2 regions of the Streptomyces sp. NPDC057253 genome follow, and region 1 is predicted to be linked to the other one. Evidence: riboswitches for the same ligand, from Rfam matches in the RefSeq annotation. Region 1 holds a riboswitch; the other holds the start of a gene.
The links. Region 1 has a riboswitch for S-adenosylmethionine ahead of ACFULQ_RS42290 (aminotransferase class V-fold PLP-dependent enzyme). Riboswitches for the same ligand answer to the same signal wherever they lie in the genome.
Positions count from the first base shown of each region.

Region 2: linked by a shared signal. The riboswitch ahead of ACFULQ_RS17810 (ABC transporter substrate-binding protein) and the one ahead of ACFULQ_RS42290 (aminotransferase class V-fold PLP-dependent enzyme) in region 1 are both predicted to bind S-adenosylmethionine.

Region 1 is NZ_JBHUXV010000141.1:13,972-19,663, reverse strand. It holds gene ACFULQ_RS42300 (Lrp/AsnC family transcriptional regulator) at 1-51, shown strand, start outside; gene ACFULQ_RS42295 (PQQ-binding-like beta-propeller repeat protein) at 65-2,206, opposite strand; gene ACFULQ_RS42290 (aminotransferase class V-fold PLP-dependent enzyme) at 2,274-3,635, opposite strand; SAM riboswitch class IV at 3,756-3,872, opposite strand; gene trpD (anthranilate phosphoribosyltransferase) at 3,949-5,013, opposite strand; gene ACFULQ_RS42280 (cytochrome bc complex cytochrome b subunit) at 5,239-5,692, opposite strand, start outside.
Region 2 is NZ_JBHUXV010000028.1:41,392-47,083, reverse strand. It holds gene ACFULQ_RS17825 (NtaA/DmoA family FMN-dependent monooxygenase) at 1-335, shown strand, start outside; gene ACFULQ_RS17820 (LLM class F420-dependent oxidoreductase) at 464-1,387, shown strand; gene ACFULQ_RS17815 (DUF1684 domain-containing protein) at 1,457-2,278, shown strand; SAM riboswitch class IV at 2,367-2,480, shown strand; gene ACFULQ_RS17810 (ABC transporter substrate-binding protein) at 2,859-4,478, shown strand; gene ACFULQ_RS17805 (ABC transporter permease) at 4,482-5,441, shown strand; gene ACFULQ_RS17800 (ABC transporter permease) at 5,438-5,692, shown strand, end outside.

The DNA of each region.
Region 1 (5,692 bases):
TACTCCCAGCACGACCTGGAGGCCGCGTTCGCCATCGGTCTGGACAGCTGACCGAACCCGACGGCTAGGAGCCGAGCGCCAGCACCGTAATGCCGTCGGCGGTCGCCACGTAGACCCGGCCGTCCCGGACGACCGGTGCCTGGGTGCCGACGGACGCACCGCCCTGGACCCGTTTCCGCCAGACCCGTCTGCCCTTGCGGTCAAGGCCGTAGAGCGTCGACCCCCGGCGTACGTAGACGGTGTCGCCGAAGACCACCGGGTCGCTGTACTGGCTGCCGTCGTCGGTGAACAGGAAGGACCACGCCGTCGATCCGTCGGCGGGGTCGAGGGCGACCAGCTCGAAGTCGGACGCGGTGACGCCGAGCCCGGCGAAGGGCACGCAGGTGAAGTAGCGGCTGCCGTACACCTTGTCGTTTCCGGAGTTCCACAGCAGCTTGCCCGCGCGGCTGAGGCCGTGCAGCATCTGCTCGCCGCCGGAGCCGACCATCAGGGTGCCGCCGACCAGCGCGGGCCGCCCGGTGTCGGTGCCGGCCTTGGTGGCCCACAGCCGCCTGCCGGTCTTCGCGTCCAGGGCCTGCACCTGGTCCCCGAAGGTGCCGACGTAGACCACCCCGTCCGCGACCAGGGGCTCGCTGGTGGGTGCCGCGCCGGTCGGCGTGGACCAGCGCACGCTGCCGTCGGGGGCGTAGGCGCGCACCCCGCCCGCCTCCGAGCCGTCGCCGTAGGACACCAGGACCAGTCGTCCGAAGGCCACCGGGAACTGGCTGTTCGCGGCGAAGGCCTTCGTCCAGCGGATTTTGCCGCGCGGGCCGAGCGCGCACAGCTCGGAGGCGCCCTCCTTGTCGTCCTCCAGCAGGCAGTACACGCCGTCGGCGGTGGCGAGCGGGGACATGGCCTCGCCGCCCAGCGCGGTCCGCCACACCGTCCGGCCGTTCAGGTCCAGGGCGTGCATCGAGCCGTCCGCGCCGCCGACGTACACCCGGGTGCCGTCGGGCGAGACGGCGGCACAGGGTCCGCGCCGCCCGCCGAGCCCCTGCACGGCGTACGTCCATCCCACCTCGGCCGCGGCGGAGCCGCCCTGCACGGTCCGTCCGGCGCCCGCGGAGGAGGCGGAGGAGTCCGAGCCACTCCGCAGCAGCCACCAGCCCAGGCCCCCGGCGCCCACCGCCCCCGCGCCACCGGCCCAGGCCGCCAGGATCCGACGCCGCGAGGGCTCCGGCGCGGCGGCGGAGGTGGCCACGGGCACGTCGGTGACCGTCGTGGGCGCCACGTACTCCACCCCGCTGAGCCGCTCCCGCGCCCCGTCCTCCGGCACCCAGCGCTCGCCACCGCCGAGGGCCACGGTCGGCGTCCCCCTGGAGAACCACCCCTCCCGCAGGCCCTCCCGCAGCGAGCCGGCGGTGTGCCCCACGGCCGCGACCAGCTCGGCGGGCGTCGGCCGCGCCGCGGGATCGTCCCGCAGACAGGCCTCCACCAGCGGCAGCTGTTCCTCCGGTACGGCGGACAGGTCGACGTCCCCGGTCAGGATCCGCAGCAGGACGACCGAGTCCTGCCCCTCGCCGAAGGGTTCCTTGCCGCCCGAGGCGTACGCGAGCACCGCGCCCAGGGAGAAGACGTCGCTGGCCGGGACCACCTGGGCGCCGTTGCGGATCTGCTCGGGCGAGAGGTAGCCGACCGACCCGACGACCACCCCGGTCCGGGTCAGCGCGGTGCCTTCCAGCGCCCGGACGATCCCGAAGTCGATGACCCGGGGCCCGTCCGGCGCGAGCAGGATGTTGGAGGGCTTGAGGTCCCGGTGCACCAGGCCCTTGGCGTGGATCGCGGCGAGCGCCTCGGCGAGCGCGCCCGCCAGCAGCCGTACCGCGTCCGCGCCCAGCGGCCCCTGGTCGAGCACCGCGTCCCGCAGGTTGGGGCCCGCCACGAACTCGCTGGCCATCCACGGCCGGGCGGCCCCGGTGTCCGCGTCCACGACCCGCGCGGTGTAGGTGCCGGCTCCGCCGACGGTCTGCGCGGCCCGCACCTCGTGGCGGAAACGGGCGCGGAAGGTGCGGTCCTCGGCGTGCTCGGCGCGGACGACCTTCACGGCCAGCCGGGGCCCGCCGCGCGCCTCGGCGAGATACACCTCGCCCATCCCGCCGGACCCGAGTCTGCCCAGGACCTCGTACGGCCCGATGGTCCGCGGGTCCGTCTCGCGCAGCTCCTGCACCCCGTGCTCCCCCTGCCTCCGTACGGCTGCCGGGGTCGAGCGTATACGCGGGGTGGACGCCGGTACGTCAGACGGCCGGGACGCAGCGGCCGTCCTCCGTGCGGTACGACCACTTCGCACCGTCCGCGACCAGTTCCTTCACGGCCTTCACGAACCGCTCCACGTGCTCGTCCGGCGTGCCCGCGCCGAAGCTCACCCGGATCGCGTTCAGCGACTTCTCACCGGGCGCCGCCTCGGGGGCCCCGCACTCGCCCTGGGTCTGCGGGTCGCTGCCGAGGAGGGTGCGGACGAGGGGGTGGGCGCAGAAGAGGCCGTCGCGGACGCCGATGCCGTACTCGGCGGACAGGGCGGCGGCGAAGTGGGAGCTGTTCCAGCCCTCGACGACGAAGGAGATCACGCCGACGCGGGGGGCGTCGTCGCCGAACAGGGAGAGGACACGGACCTCGGGGACCTCGGCGAGGCCCTCGCGGACCTTCTCGATCAGGTGCTGCTCACGGGCGACCAGGGTGTCGAAGCCGGCCTCGGTGAGGGCCTTGCAGGCCGACGCGATGGAGTAGGCGCCGATGACGTTCGGGGAGCCGGCCTCGTGGCGGGCGGCGCTGTCGTGCCACTCCACGTCCACTCCCCCGTCCTCGCGCCGGGTGACCTTGCGGCTGGCGCCACCACCCGCGAGGTAGGGGTCGGCCGCCCTGAGCCAGTCGGCGCGGCCGGCGAGGACTCCGGAGCCGAAGGGGGCGTACAGCTTGTGGCCGGAGAAGGCGACCCAGTCGACGTCGAGGTCGCGGACGCTCACCGGGTGGTGCGGGGCGAGCTGGGCGGCGTCGAGGACGATCCGGGCGCCATGGGCGTGGGCGGCGGCGGCCAGCTCGCGGACCGGCCACAGCTCACCGGTGACGTTGGAGGCACCGGTGACGCAGACCAGGGCCGGGCCGTAGGGGTCCCGGGCGGCGAGGGCCTTCTCCAGGGTCTCGACGGCCTGGAGCGGGGTGCGCGGGGCGTCGAGGTAGCTGACCCGGGCGTCCTTCCAGGGCAGCAGGCTCGCGTGGTGCTCGGTCTCGAAGACGAAGACCTGGCAGTCGGCGGGGAGGGCGGCGGCGAGGAGGTTGAGCGAGTCGGTGGTCGACCGGGTGAAGATCAGCTGGTCGTCCGCACGGCAGTCGAGGAACTCGGTGACGGTCCTGCGGGCGTTCTCGAAGAGGTCGGTCGACAGCTGGGAGAGGTAGCCGGCCCCGCGGTGCACGCTGCCGTAGTAGGGCGCGTAGGCCGCCACGTCGTCCCAGACGCGCTGGAGGGCGGGGGCGCTGGCCGCGTAGTCGAGCGCCGCGTAGGTGACTTCGCCACCCGTGACGAGCGGGACGGTGACATCCCGGCCCAGAACGGGCAGCTGGGCACAAAGCGACTGGACGGAGGCAGCGGTGGAGACAGACATGGGGGACTCCCGTGAAAAGTGAAGGGTGAGAGGGGTGTGCGGAGGCGGGGCTCGGCGCCCTAGCGCATTCGCTTGCTCACGGAAGACTCCTCGAACGACCAGGATCCCTGGTTCGTGAGGGATCCGCGCTTGCCGCAGACCTCGCTGCCTACGGCCTGGTCTTCACCCGGGGCACCCCGCCACGGACGGAGGGTTGCCGGACAGTCGGCCGGGGCCTCATGACTGTCACTCATGACCTGGTCAAAAAACCTACGCGATGTGATCGTCGTCCCGCAACCCGTGTCCGGATCGCGGGACGACACCCCGCCGGCCGCTACGCGTTGCTCGCGGCCACCCAGCGCTCCAGCGTCCGCTTGGCCGACCCGGAGTCGATCGACTCCGCGGCCTTGTCCATCCCGGCCCGCAGCTGCTCGGCCAGCGTCCCGGTGCCCGGGTCCAGGGCCACCAGCGCGGCCGCCGAGTTCAGGAGTACGGCGTCCCGGACCGGGCCCGTCCCGCCGTCCAGGAGCTTCCTGGCGACCTCCGCGTTGTACGCCGGGTCACCACCGCGCAGGGCCTCGACCGGGACCAGCTCGATGCCGACGTCACGGGGGTCGAAGCTCTCCTCGGTGACCTTGCCGTCCCGGACGACCCAGACGTGGGAGGTCGAGGTGGTCGTCAGCTCGTCGAGGCCGTCGTCACCGCGGAAGACCAGCGAGGAGTTGCCGCGCTCGGCGAAGACGCCCGCGACGACCGGGGCCATGCGCGGGTCCGCGACCCCGACGGCCTGGGCGCGCACCCGGGCGGGGTTGGTCAGCGGGCCGAGGATGTTGAAGACCGTGCGGATGCCCAACTGGCCGCGTGCGGCGCCCGCGTGACGCAGCGCGGGATGGAACTTGATCGCGAAGCAGAAGGTGATCCCGGCCTCCTCGGCGACCTCGGCCACCCGCTTCGGCGTCAGCTCCAGATTGACGCCGAGCTTCTCCAGGACATCCGAGGCGCCGGACGCGGAGGAGGCGGCCCGGTTGCCGTGCTTGACGACCGTGGCGCCGGCTCCGGCCACGACGATCGCCGACATGGTGGAGATGTTGACGGTCTTGGCGCCGTCGCCGCCGGTGCCGACGATGTCGACCGTCCGCCCGGGGACCTCGATCACATTGGCGTGCGCGTACATCGTCCGCACCAGCCCGTTGATCTCCTCGACCGTCTCGCCCTTGGCCCGGAGCGCGACCACGAACCCGGCGATCTGCGCGTCGGTCGCCTCGCCCTGCATGATCCGGTCCATCGCCCACGCCGTGGCGTCGGCGCTCTGGTCCCGCCCGTACAGCAGGGCGTTCAACACCTCGGGCCAGGAACGGCCCGCCGCGATGTCGCCTCCAGCGGGGGTCACAGCGCTCATGGGGCCGCTCCAGATGTCGTAGAGAAGTCTGCTGCCACCCTATCCAGCCCACAGCACGTCGCAGGCCCCCGTCCGGTGTTCGGACGGGCCATCTCAGGGGCGCGGGGAACTGCGCAAAAAGCGCCCGCCCCCACCGAAGCCGCACCCGCACGGCAAAGGACCCCGTCCGGGATTCGGACGGGGTCCTTTCAACCGCGCTGTGGCGAGCGCAGCGACAAGCAGGGATCAGTGGTGGCCGTGGCCGCTGGTGATCTCCTTGTACTCCTCGACGGTCGGCTTGGCGATCTGGGACTCCTCGCCGTAGTACGCCTCGCTCAGCTTGGCGCGCAGCTTCTCGGTGCCCTTGACCTTGCGCTCGACGCCGTTCTCGTCGACCGTGGCGCCGATCGCGGCCGGCTTGTACTGCTCGTGTGCCGTGAGCGTGTGCAGCTGCTCCTGGCTGAGCGGCTCGTGCACCTCGATGAACTCACCGTGCGGCAGGCGCTTGATGATGCCGGACTCGCGCCCGTGCAGCACCTTGTCCTTGTCACGGCGCTGGAGGCCGAGGCAGATCCGCTTGGTGACGATGAACGCGAGGACCGGGGCGACGAAGAACGCGACCCGCACGAACCAGGTGATGGCGTTGATCGACAGGTGGAAGTGGGTGGCCCAGAGGTCGTTTCCACCACCGACCAGCAGC
Region 2 (5,692 bases), on a different contig from region 1:
TCGTGGCCGAATGGCGGGGGAAGGCCGAGGCGCACGGCTGGTCGCTGCGCGAGACCGTGATCGCCCTCGGCCCGCAGCGCGGGCACGTCGGCACCCCGTCCGGCCTGGCCGACAAGTTCGCCCGCTTTGTACGGCACGGCGCGATCGACGGCTTCAACGTCACGCCGTACCTCATCCCCGACGGCCTCGACGACATCGTCGACCTGCTCGTCCCGGAACTGCAGGAACGCGGGATCTACCGCACCGAGTACACCGGCACCACACTCCGCGACCACCTCGGCCTGCGCGCGCCCCTCACCCACCGTGCCGCGCAGGAACGGCAGCAGGCAGGCTGAGGACCGGGATGCCCCTTCACCTCAGGACCTCAGGACCTCAGGACCTCAGGACCGAGGACACATGACTGACAAGAAGCTGTCACAGACGGACCGGAATGCGGGCTCGCCTCGCGCCGGTTCTGACTGACATGACTGTTGGAGTAGCGCTCAACGCGTCCGACGCGCCGAACCAGGTCGACGCCACCGTCCAACTCGCCCAGGAGGCCGCGGAGTTCGGTGTCACGTCGGCCTGGTTCGGGCAGACCTTCGGCGCGGACTCACCCCAGCTCGCGGCGATCGTCGGGCGCGAGGTGCCGGGCCTCCAGGTCGGCACCTCCGCGATTCCCGTCTTCGGCCGGCATCCGCTGCTCGTGTCCAGCCAGGCCCAGACCGCGCAGGCCGCCACCCACGGCCGCTACCACCTCGGCCTGGCCCTGGGCACGAAACTGCTGACGGAGACCGGCTTCGGCCTGCCCTTCGAACGCCCCATCGCCCGGCTGCGCGAATTCCTCATCGCCCTGCGGGAGTTGACCGAGACCGGTACGGCCGACTTCCACGGGGAACTGCTCACCGCGGCCACCCCGGTCCCGGCGCGCGTGCCGGGCGCCGAAGGCGGTGTCCCCCTGCTGGTCGCCGCGATGGGCCCACAGGCCCTGCGGGCCAGCGGGGAACTGGCGGACGGGATCCTGCCCTACCTGGCGGGTCCCCGTGCCCTGGCGGACCACATCGTGCCCGCCCTGACCGCCGCGGCCGAGGCAGCCGGACAGCCCGCGCCGAGGGTCGTGGCCCTGGTGCCCGGCGTGGTCACTGACGACGTGGACGCGGTGCGGGCCAAGGCCATCGACAACCTCGCGTTCTACGAGCAGATCCCGTCCTACGCCCGGGTCATCGAACTCTCCGGCGGCCGGCGTGCCGCCGACCTGGCCGTGATCGGCGACGAGAAGACGGTCGAGGCCGAGGTACGCCGTTACCGCGACGCCGGCGCCACCGAGGTCGTGTTCTCCGGCACCGAGCTCGCGGGGGAGGCGGCTCGCCGACGCACCTGGCGACTCCTCGGCGAACTGGCCGGCTGAGCACAGCCGTCGACTCGACAACCCCCTACCGCCCCCGCCCAAAAGCCCCCGACACCAAGGAGATTCCCCATGACCACCGAGGCCACCACTGACCTCCACGCCTTCACCGAGAACTGGCAGGAGTGGCACCGCGCCCAGGAGGCCCGGCTCGCCGACCCCCACGGGTTCCTGGCGGTCACCGGCCTGCACTGGCTCGACGAGACGCCCCAGCGTTTCCCGGACGCGCCCGGCGCCTGGCGCACCGGCCCCGAGGGAGTCGTCGTCGACCTCGACGAGGGCGAGGAACTGGTCGTCGACGGCACGCCGGTGCACGGTGAACACCGCTTCGGTGTGATTCCCGAGCGCGGCGGCGTCAACGCCGTCTGGAAGGACGCCGTCATCGAGGTCGCCAAGCGCGGCGGCAACGACATCGTGCGCCCCCGGCACCCGGACGCGCCGCTGCGCACGGCCTTCGCCGGAACGCCCGCCTACGCCCCCGACCCGCGCTGGGCCGTGACGGGCCGCTACGTCCCCTTCGACACTCCGCGGCCGACCACCGTGGGCGCCGCCGTGGAAGGCCTTGAGCATGTGTACGACGCTCCGGGCAGGGTCGAGTTCGAGCTGGACGGGCGCCCGCTGTCACTGACCGCGTTCCCCGGCCACGGCGCGGGACGGCTGCTGGTCCTGTTCACCGACGAGACCTCCGGGGTCACGACCTACGCCGCGAACCGGGCCCTCGCCCTGGAGCCGCCCGCCGCCGACGGTTCGGTCGTCCTGGACTTCAACCGGGCCACGAACCTGCCCTGCGCCTACACGGACCTGGCCACCTGCCCGCTGCCCCCGGCCGAGAACCGGCTGCCGGTGGCGGTCGAGGCCGGTCAGAAGATCCCCCGTGAGCGCGGTGGCTCCTGAGCTGGGCGCACTCGCGCCCCGACTCCCCCTGCACGGCGTGCTTTTGCGCCATTGACGTACGGCAAGCGCCCTCCGTACGATCACAAAAGGCATTGAGTGTCAGCGTCAAGCCCTGGCTCGCTGACCGGCAACCCTCCCACGCGGTGGGGTGCTCCAGGTGAAAGCCCGGCGGGATCACCGACGATCTCCGCAAGCGCGTAGCCCCTCGCACGGGGCCAAGGACGGGAAGGATCGGCATGCGGCTTCGTTGTGAAGACCTCGGTGCGTCCTTCGGTCTCGCCACGGTGTTCTCCCGGCTCTCGCGCCGGCGCCACATCGACCTGAAGCGCTCGGACAGCAGCCTCTGTCAGGCCTGACAGGCCGTCCCAGGGCCGGTCGACGTCCGGCACCGGTCGTCGCCGCACCCGGCTCCACCTGATCCCGCCCTCTGCCGGATCCCCGTTTCCCCCCTGATCCCCGTCTGCATCGCGCAGCCCCGGCCCGGCCGACGCCGGCCGGGGCCGCACGCCCCGGCACGCCCACGCACGCCCGCGCCTTCTGCGGCACCCGTGCCTGGTGACACGAGTAGGAGTACCCCTCCGTGAGAGCAATTCCGGATTTCCGATCCTCCCGTTGGGCGGCGCTGACCGCCCTGGCCACCACCGGTGTGCTGCTGACCGCCTGCGGATCGAGCGGTGACGGCTCCGGCGCCGGCAGCGGCCGGCCGAAGTCCGGCGGCACCCTGACGTTCGCGGTGGGTTCCGACTCCGGCTGCGTGGACCCTCAGCAGGTCAACAGCAACGAGAGCATCTACTCGGTGCGCCAGACCGTCGACTCCCTGACCGACCAGGACCCTGAGACCGGCAAGATCGTGCCGTGGCTGGCCAAGAGCTGGGACGTCAACTCCGACGCGACCCAGTTCACGTTCCACCTTCGCTCGGGTGTCACCTTCAGCGACGGCTCCCAGCTGACCGCGCAGGTGGTCAAGGACAACTTCGACGCGGTGCCGAAGCTCGGCCCCCTCGGGGCCCTCGCGCAGGGCTACCTCAGCGGTGTCCAGAGCACCGCCGTGGTGGACCCGCTCACCGTCAAGGTGACCTTCAAGCAGCCCAACGCACAGTTCCTGCAAGCGACTTCGACCCACTCGCTGGGCATCGAGTCGTCGGCGAGCGCGAAGAAGACCCCGCAGCAGAAGTGCAGCGAGGGCGTGATCGGATCCGGGCCGTTCGTGCTGAAGCAGTACGTGCAGAACCAGTCGATCACCCTGGCCAAGCGCACCGGCTACGACTGGGGCTCCTCCCTGTGGTCCAAGAAGGGCGAGGCCTACCTGGACAAGGTGGTGTTCAAGGTCGTGCCCGAGGCGGGGGTGCGGGCCGGCAGTCTCCAGTCCGGGCAGGTGGACGCGATCAGCAGCGTCGGCAAGGCCAACGAGGCGGCCCTCAAGGGCGGTCAGGTCACCCTGCTGCGGCGCGCCAACCCCGGCGTGGTGTTCGGCCTGGGCCTGAACAACTCCCGGCCCCTGCTCAAGGACACCAAGGTGCGTCAGGCGATCCTGGCCGCCGTCGACCGGAAGCAGATCGCCGACACCGTGTTCCCGACCGGCACCCGGCCGGCGACCAGCGTCCTGGCGCACACCACACCCGACTACACCGACCTCTCCTCGGATCTCGCCTTCGACGCGGCCAAGGCCAAGTCCCTGCTCGACGAGGCCGGTTGGAAGGAGGGCAGCGACGGGATCCGCGTCAAGGACGGCAAGAAGCTGCGCCTGACCATCACCTGGTTCCCCAACGCGGGCACCAACCAGCCCGCCCTGGAGCTGGTCCAGCAGCAGTTGAAGGCGGTCGGGATCGACGTGGTGCTCCAGCAGCGCCAGGTCAGTGACTTCGCCACCACCGTCCAGTCGAGTGACTTCGACGTGGTGTGGGGGAACGTGACCCGCGCCGACCCGGACATCCTGCGCACCTCCTTCTCCACCCAGTTGAACAACTCCTACAAGCTGCCCGCCAGTTCGCTGGACACGGCACTGTCCGAGCAGGCCGCGACCCCGGACACCGCCAAGCGCGGGCAACTGGTGGACGAGGCGCAGAAGCTGATCGTGCAGAACGCGTACAACGTGCCGGTGGTCGAGCTCCAGACCCAACTGGCCGTGACGAAGAAGGTCCACGACCTCGACTTCGACTCGGGCAGCCGCGTCCAGCTGCACGACACCTGGATCGGCTGACACGTGCGCCGCTATGTGATCAAGCGACTCGCGCAGGCGGTCGGGGTGCTGTGGGCGGCGTACACGGTGTCGTTCCTGGTGCTGAACTGGCTGCCCGGTGACCCGGTCACCGCGATGGCCGGTGCCGGGCTGGACTCGGGCGAGGTCGATCCGGCCCGGCTCGCCGCCCTGCGGCACGAGTACGGCTTCGACAAACCCGTGCTCGTGCAGTACGCCGACTATCTGGGACGGGCGGTGCGCGGGGACTTCGGCAACGCGGTGTCCACGGGCCGCCCGGTGACCTCCACGCTCGGCGACGCACTGCCCCAGACCCTCCAACTGACCAGTGCCGCCCTGCTGTTGGCGGTGCTGCTCGGCGGAGGCCTCGCGGTGCTGGCGACCTACACCTCGCAGCGGTGGCTGCGGCAGCTGCTGCTGTCGCTGCCGCCGCTCGGGGTGTCCGTCCCGACGTTCTGGGTGGGGCTGCTGCTCGTGGAGGCGTTCTCCTTCCGGCTGCGCTGGTTCCCCGCGTTCGGCAACGACGGATTCAGGGGGCTGGTGCTGCCGGCCCTCACCCTGGCGGTGCCGACCGGTGCGCAGATCGCGCAGGTGCTCGCCAAGAGCCTGCTCACCGCACTGGACCAGGCGTATGTGGAGACCGCCCGGGCCAAGGGCGCCGGCCGGTGGCGGGTCCATCTGCGGCACGCGCTGCGCAACGCGTCCCTGCCGGCGCTGACGGTCGTCGGCCTCCTGGTGGGACAGCTGATCGCCGGTTCGGTGGTCGTCGAGACGGTGTTCTCCCGCGACGGCCTCGGCCGGGTCACCGCGGCGGCGGTCACGGCGCAGGACATCCCGCTGGTCCAGGGGGTAGTGGTGTTCGGAGCACTGATCTTCGTCATGACCAACCTCGTCATCGACCTGGTCTATCCCCTCCTCGACCCCCGGATCGTGGTCACCTCGGGCGGAAAGGCGGCCCTCGCATGAGCCAGAGCCTTGTCGACGACTCCGCCGAAGCGGCCCTGGGACTGGCCCGCCCGGTCGAGACGCGGCCCGACCCCGGTCCCGGCCGCCGCGTGGACGTACGGCGCCTGCTGCGCTTCGCGGTGCGCCGCCCCGGGCTGCTGCTGTCCGTGGTCGTCCTGGTGCTGGTGGTGCTGGCCTCGTTCCGGCCCACCCTGTTCACCTCGCAGGATCCGCTGAAGGGCGTACCGTCGCAGAACTTCCGCGGCCCGAGC